2 regions of the Variovorax sp. NFACC27 genome follow, and region 2 is predicted to be linked to the other one. Evidence: predicted binding sites of a transcription regulator. Region 2 holds the regulator's gene; the other holds the start of a gene.
What was found. The regulator sigma-54, encoded in region 2, starts transcription at its own class of promoters, with help from an activator protein. The targets are predictions, from matches to a motif close to TGGCANGNAANCTGCTTT.
Positions count from the first base shown of each region.

Region 1: ABL840_RS35175 (DUF3567 domain-containing protein) is a predicted target of sigma-54. The motif match lies at 2,255-2,272, and genes of this name have one in related genera.

Region 1 covers NZ_CP157613.1:7,506,458-7,509,992, reverse strand. Annotated here, with positions in the region: gene ABL840_RS35185 (fimbria/pilus outer membrane usher protein) at 1-1,415, shown strand, start outside; gene ABL840_RS35180 (spore coat protein U domain-containing protein) at 1,373-1,903, shown strand; gene ABL840_RS35175 (DUF3567 domain-containing protein) at 1,934-2,245, opposite strand; gene ABL840_RS35170 (DUF3108 domain-containing protein) at 2,360-3,535, opposite strand, start outside.
Region 2 covers NZ_CP157613.1:786,706-790,240, forward strand. Annotated here, with positions in the region: gene lptA (lipopolysaccharide transport periplasmic protein LptA) at 1-237, shown strand, start outside; gene lptB (LPS export ABC transporter ATP-binding protein) at 234-1,028, shown strand; gene rpoN (RNA polymerase factor sigma-54) at 1,050-2,660, shown strand; gene ABL840_RS03625 (phospholipase D family protein) at 2,674-3,535, shown strand, end outside.

The sequences.
Region 1 (3,535 bases), 1.6 Mb from region 2:
GCCTGTCGGACTACTCGGTCAACCTCGGATGGAGCCGCCTGAACTACGGTCTTCGCAGCAACGACTACGGCAGCATGTTCGCCGCCGGCAACTGGCGCCGCGGTCTCAGCGACACGGCCACGCTGGAACTGCACGGCGAGGGTGGTCCACGGCTTCAGGTCGCCGGCGCCGGCCTGACCTGGGTGTGGGCGCCTTTGGGAGAGTTCGGCATGCACGGCGCGACCAGTCGTTCGCAGGACACGGGCAGCGGAAGGCTGGCGCGTGTCTCGTTCGCGCACATCGCCCCGGAGTGGAGCTTCTCGGCCAGCCGGCAGACGGCGAGCGCGGGCTTCATGCAGGTCGCCTGGCTTGACAGCCAGACGCACACCACGGGACAGACCCAGCTGTTCGTGGGCCGTGCCCTCGGCCGCCGCCTCGGCAGCCTGGGACTGGCCTATACGGCACTGCGCTACAGCAGCGGCGACGAGGCGAAGGTGCTGTCGCTCAACCATTCCATCCAGCTCGGCGCCGTGTACCTGAACACCTACGTGGCGCGCACCGATTCAGGGGCCACCGCAGCGAGCCGGCAGCGCGTGGCCTCGGTCGGGCTGATGTTGACCCTGCCGCTGGGCGAGCGGCAGACCGCGTCGGCCACGATGGGCCGGAACAACGGCAGGACCACCACCACGATCGACGTGAGCCAGACGCCGCCGAGCGACGAGGGCCTGGGTTGGCGCGTGGTCGCCTCGCACGGCGAAACCGAGCGCGCGCAGGCCGAGGCGACCTGGCGCACGCCCTATGCGACGTTCACCGCGCAGGCCGTCGAGCTCGACAAGGAAACCAGCGCAAGAGTCCTGGCCGAAGGCTCGCTGGGCTATGCGTCGGGCATGTTCTTCGCGGCGCAGTCGTCCAGCGACGGCTTCGCGCTGGTGACGGTGCCCGGTGCAGCCGGCATCAGGATCTACCGGGAGAACAACCTGGCGACGACCACCGATGGGGAAGGGCGCGCGCTGGTGACGGGACTGCACGCCTACGAGGCGAACAGGATCAGCGTGGACAACGGCGACCTGCCGATCTCGGCGCAGGTGCACTCCGATGTGCTGCAAGTGGTGCCCTCGTACAAGGGCGTTGCAGTGGCCACCTTCGACATCTCGCGCGATGCGAGCGTCACCATGCGAGTCCTGCTGCCCGACGGCTCGCCGCTGCCGGCGGGCATCGATGTCGTGGGAGAGAACCGCGCCGCGCCGCTGATCACGGGCTACGGCGGCGCGTTGCAGCTCGACCGGCCCCGCGCGGGCGAACGCTTCGAGGCGAGATGGCGCGGCGGGCGTTGCAGCTTCACGGTCGGCCCCGTCTCCACCGCCGGCACCTTGCCACAGATCGGACCCTACACATGCGAAACAGGAACGCCCGCGTCATCGGTCTCGGCGCGCTGATCGGCGTGCTATTCCTGTGTGCCGCACCGGCGCACGCGACATGTTCGGGCTCGGGATTGGGAACGCTGAACTGCTCGGCCACCGTCAGCGCGACGGCCATGAGCTTCGGCAGCTACAGCGCGGGGACGTCGAGCGCCACGACCACGAGCAGCACCATCACGGTGACAGCCACTTTCTCGGGGCGCATCCTCGGGACCGACACCCTGAGCTATACGTTGAGCGTGAGCGCGGGAAACTCGGGAACGACCGCGAGCCGTTACATGAGCTACGGCTCCCGTACCCTGAGCTACAACCTCTACACCAGCTCGGGCTATGGAACGGTGTGGGCGACGGATACGGTGTCGGGCAGCGCTTCGGTATCGGTCGGGTTCAATGGGAATGCCAGCGCGAGCACCACGCACACCGTCTACGGACGCATACCCGCCGGCCAGTACACGGCCGCGCCGGGCAGCTATTCCGACACCATCACGGTGACCGTGACCTACTGAGGCTCGCGTGTCGCGGTTTTCGGTGGGGGCTCAGTGCACTAGGACCGGGGTGTGCGCCAGTTCGGCGTAGCCCTCGAGCGTGTCTTCGACTTCTTCCTGGGTAGGGGTGTTGAGCTGCCATGCGGCGATCTGCTGCTGGAACAGTTCCGCCCATGAGCCATCGAGGTAGACCTCCTTGCCCGAACGCTTGTCCACGATCTCGAAGCCGTGGCGCTCCAGAACCGGCATGTTCGGCTGCGCGGGCGCGTCGCCCTCGTTGGGCTGTACGTGCACGACGACGAAAGACTCCGAGTCATAAAGCATGTTCATGGCGGGCCCTGTGAGAATGTCGATGGCGTTCATGGGGGTTAGATAGCAATCAACGCGCCAGTTTCAAGATAGGTTGTCTATTTGTAAAACCAACAGGCTAATTGGCATATCTCCAGTCCCTTTTGCTCCGTTGGTGTGACTTTCTCCTCAATTTGACGGGCCCGCAGGCAGGGGTTTGCGCAATTGCGCGTCAGCGAAGTCCCCGTTGGTCTCCGTCTGCTTGATGCGCACGGGAAGGTAGCCGTACGCTGGCGCAAGCCAGAGCTCCAGTTTCCTATCGAAATCCCGGCGTGGGTCGCGCGTGAGCTTGCGGGCGACGTACTCGCCGGCCGGGAGGCTGAGCTTTTCCTCCTCGCCGACCACGAAGACCCAGACATCGGCGTCCTTGGGGCCCACGGTCTGCACCGAGATCTTGGTGCCGGCCGGATAGCGCTCCGGGCTGGCGGCCAGCAGGCCGCCGAGCTGCATCATCACGCTCATGCGGTCCTGGGCGCCGGCCAGCAGGGGCACGGGAGGCGCGTTGTTGCTGAACACGACCTGCCCCCGGTCGCGCGCGAAATGCGAGGCCACCTCGGACTTGCGGCTCTCGGAATAGCGCTCCGGCTCGAGGCCGGAAGGGCCGATCCGCCCGGTGCTGTGCCAGTTCAGCAGCGTGAAGAACACCGCCTTGAGCGTCAGCCGTCCGTCGTAGCGGCTGCCGTCCTGCAGCCAGACCAGCTCGCCGAACACGCCGCGCTGCGGGGAGGCCCCCGACTGACCGGTAGCCTCGAAATCGAGCGTGACCGAGCCCGGGATCTTCATCGCCTGGGTGCCCGCGATGGTGCCCGAGCCTTCGCCGCCGGCGGCTGCCGCGGTGCCGGTTCCGGTGCCGCCGGCGGGAGAGGTCGGGCCCGCCGGCGCGCTGGCTGCCGCTTCCGGCGGCGTTGCTCCTGAATCGGTAGCGGCCTGGGCCGTCAGGTCGGGCGTTTCCGGGGCGGGATTCGTGGGGGTGTCGGGTTCCGGCGTCGGCGCGACGGCTGCCGGGGCCGGCTTCGGCCTGGGCGCCGTGGGCTCGCGCGGGCGTCGCGGCTTGGGCGGCGGCGCGGGCCTGGCCTGGGCCGGTGCGGCGGCGGGCGCGGGTGCTTCGGAGGCCGGCGGCGCGATGACGATGGTCCGCGTGCTGAACTTGCTCGCCAGCGGCGAAGGCTCCGGCCCGATGGCCATCGGCGCCACCCCGAGCAGCACCACGTGGACCAGCGCCACGAGCAGCGTCAGCCCGATCAGCGCGCGCCACGACGGACGCCCGGGCAGGCCTGCAGGCAACTGGGAAGAAGGGGCGACGAG
Region 2 (3,535 bases):
GACACCTACACCGTCAACGGTTCCACCGTGCCGCCGAACACCGCCGTCAACGCCTCGGCTCCGGGCGGGCGCGTCAGGACCATCCTGACCCCCAAGGCCGCCACAGCCCCTGCGGCCGGCGCCTCGGCCCCGGCCGCCGGCGCGAAGGCGCCGCCGCCGGCACCCACCCCGGCACCCGGCAAGGGCCTGCGCCAGAGCACCACGCTCGGCAGTGACCAGGGAGATACCCGCAAGTGATCGAATCCGCAGGAACGCAGGACGTCAACGGCGCCCCGGGCAGCCGCCTGGTCGCGCGCGGCCTGAAGAAGAGCTACGGCAGCCGCACGGTCGTGAAGGACGTCTCGCTCGACGTGCAGAAGGGCGAAGTCGTCGGGCTGCTCGGCCCCAACGGCGCCGGCAAGACCACGTCGTTCTACATGATCGTGGGTCTGGTGCGCGCCGATGCCGGCGACATCGCCATCGACGGCGAGCCCATCGCCCACATGCCGATCCACCGCCGCGCCCGCATGGGCCTGAGCTACCTGCCGCAGGAAGCCTCGATCTTCCGCAAGCTCACGGTCGAGGAGAACGTGCGCGCCGTGCTCGAGTTGCAGATGGAGCCCGACGCGAACGGCAAGATGGCCCCGCTGTCGAAGCCGCACATCGAGGAGCGCCTGTCCGAGCTGCTGGCCGACCTGCGCGTCGACCACCTGCGCGATTCGCCCGCGCTCGCGCTGTCGGGCGGCGAGCGCCGCCGCGTCGAGATCGCGCGCGCCCTGGCCACGCAGCCGCGCTTCATCCTGCTGGACGAGCCCTTCGCCGGTATCGACCCGATCGCGGTGATCGAGATCCAGCGGATCATCAGCTTCCTGAAGGAGCGCGGCATCGGCGTGCTCATCACCGATCACAACGTGCGCGAGACGCTGGGCATCTGCGATCACGCCTTCATCATCAGCGACGGGCATGTGCTGGCACAAGGCACGCCTTCGGAGATCGTCGACAACGCCGAGGTACGCAGGGTGTACCTGGGCGAGCACTTCCGCATGTAAGGCGCGGGGGCGGTTTCCACCATGAAGCAAGGGCTGTCCCTTCGCGTTTCGCAGCATCTGGCGCTGACGCCACAGCTGCAGCAGTCGATCAGGCTGCTTCAACTCTCCACGCTCGAACTGAGCCAGGAGGTGGAGCAGATGCTCGACGAGAACCCGTTCCTCGAGCGCACCGCGGAAGAAGCGGCGCGCGAGGAATTCGGGCTCGACACGGCCGATGCCCCGGTTCCGCGCGATGAAGGCGGTGACGGTGGTGAAGGCGGGGACGGCGAGGGCGACTTCGCTTCGCCGGCCGCCAGCAGCGCATCCACTGCTTCCACCGAAACCGTCACCAGCACGGCCGACACCGACGGCCCCGCCGCCGACATCTCCGAGCGCGAGCCCGACTGGGAAGGCGACGGCACCGTCGACATGGCGCCCGACGACAGCGAATGGGGCAGCGACGCGCCCGCGCGCCAGAACAACCTGGGCGACGACGAGCGCGCCGACGCCACCGAGCTCGCGCGCAGCCAGGAGTCGCTGCAGTCCTTCCTGCATCGCCAGGCGCTGAGCCTGCGCCTCGACGAGAACGACAGCGCCGCGCTGCGCTTCCTGATCGAGTCGCTCAACGACGACGGCTACCTCGAAGACTCGCTGCCCGCCCTGGCCTCGGGCCTGGCCGGCGACGACAACGACCAGTTCGACGACCTGGTGCACCACTTCCAGGTGGCGCTCGGCCTGCTCCAGAGCCTGGAGCCCGCCGGCGTCGGCGCGCGCGACCTCGGCGAATGCCTGAGCATCCAGCTGCGCGCCATGGCCAGCGAGGACGAGACCGAGGAAGAGGAGCAGGTCCGCAAGACCGCCATCGCCATCTGCAAGCAGCCGATGGAGCTGCTCGCGCGCCGCGACTTCAAGCGCCTGGCCACGCTCACCCGCAGCAACGAGGACCTGGTGCGCTCGGCGCTGCAGATCATCGCGCGGCTGGAGCCCAAGCCGGGCCGCAGCTTCGTCGACGTCGAGCGCAACATCATCATTCCCGACGTGATCGTCACCAAGACCGGGCGCGGCACGAACGTGAAGTTCCGCGTCATGCTCAACCCCGAGGTGATGCCGCGCCTGCGCGTGCACGACATCTACGCCGGCGCGCTCAAGTCGCACAAGGGCGAGGGCAGCCAGGCGCTGTCGCAGCGGCTGCAGGAGGCGCGCTGGTTCATCAAGAACATCCAGCAGCGCTTCGACACCATCCTGCGCGTGAGCAACGCCATCGTCGAGCGGCAGAAGAGCTACTTCGTGCACGGCGAGCTCGCGATGCGCCCGCTGGTGCTGCGCGAGATCGCCGACGAGCTGGGCCTGCACGAATCGACCATCTCGCGCGTGACCACCGCCAAGTACATGGCCACGCCCTTCGGCACGGTCGAGCTCAAGTACTTCTTCGGCTCGGCGCTGGGCACCGAGACCGGCGGCAATGCGTCGAGCACCGCGGTGCGCGCGCTCATCAAGCAGTTCGTCGGCTCCGAGAGCGTGAAGAAGCCGCTGTCGGACAGCCAGATCTCCGAGATGCTGAAGGAACAGGGCATCGAGTGCGCGCGCCGCACCGTCGCCAAGTACCGCGAAGCGCTTCGCATCGCGCCCGCCAACCTGCGCAAAGCCCTGTAGAAAGACACCGTCGATGAGCCGGGGCCTGATGTCGCGCTGTGGGCATTGGGTCTTCGCCATGGTGGCGGTGGTGCTGTTCGCAGGCTGCGCCACGCTGCCCGACGAGGCGCCGCGCACGCCCACCAGGGCCATGGCCGTCTCGGCCGACACTGCCCTCGGCAAGATCGCGCTGGCTTCCCAGCCCGACCCCGACCTGAGCGGCTTCCGCCTGATGCCCGGCGGCGATTTCGCCTTCGACACCCGCATCCAGCTGGCCCGCCGCGCGCAGCGCACGCTCGACGTGCAGTACTACCAGATCGAGAACGACGAGACCGGCCGCTACCTGCTGCGCACCCTGCGCGACGCCGCCCTGCGCGGCGTGCGCGTGCGGCTGCTGATGGACGACCTCTACACCTCCGGCGAAGACGAGTTGCTGCTCGGCCTCGCCGCCACGCCCAACGTGGAGCTGCGGCTGTTCAACCCGTTCCCGGCCGGCCGCGGCAGCCTGCTGAAGCGCTTCACCGCCTCGCTCTTCGACTTCAGCCGCGTCAACCGCCGCATGCACAACAAGCTGTTCATCGCCGACGGCGCGATGGCGGTCGCGGGCGGGCGCAACATCGGCAACCAGTACTTCAGGCGCACCGCGGGCGAGAACTTCATCGACCTCGATACCTTCGTCACAGGCGCGCTCATCCCCCGGCTGGGCAGTCTCTTCGACCAGTACTGGAACAGTGTCTACGTGCGGCCGATCCAGTCGGTGGCGAGCAGTGCCTTGTCGCGCGAGGAGCTGCAGCAACGCTTCGAGCTCGCCACCGGCCCCGACACCACGCCGCCGCCGCCGAGGCCCGCGCCCAACGACCTGCTCGGCTACAGCCCGATGGCGGAAGACCTGGACG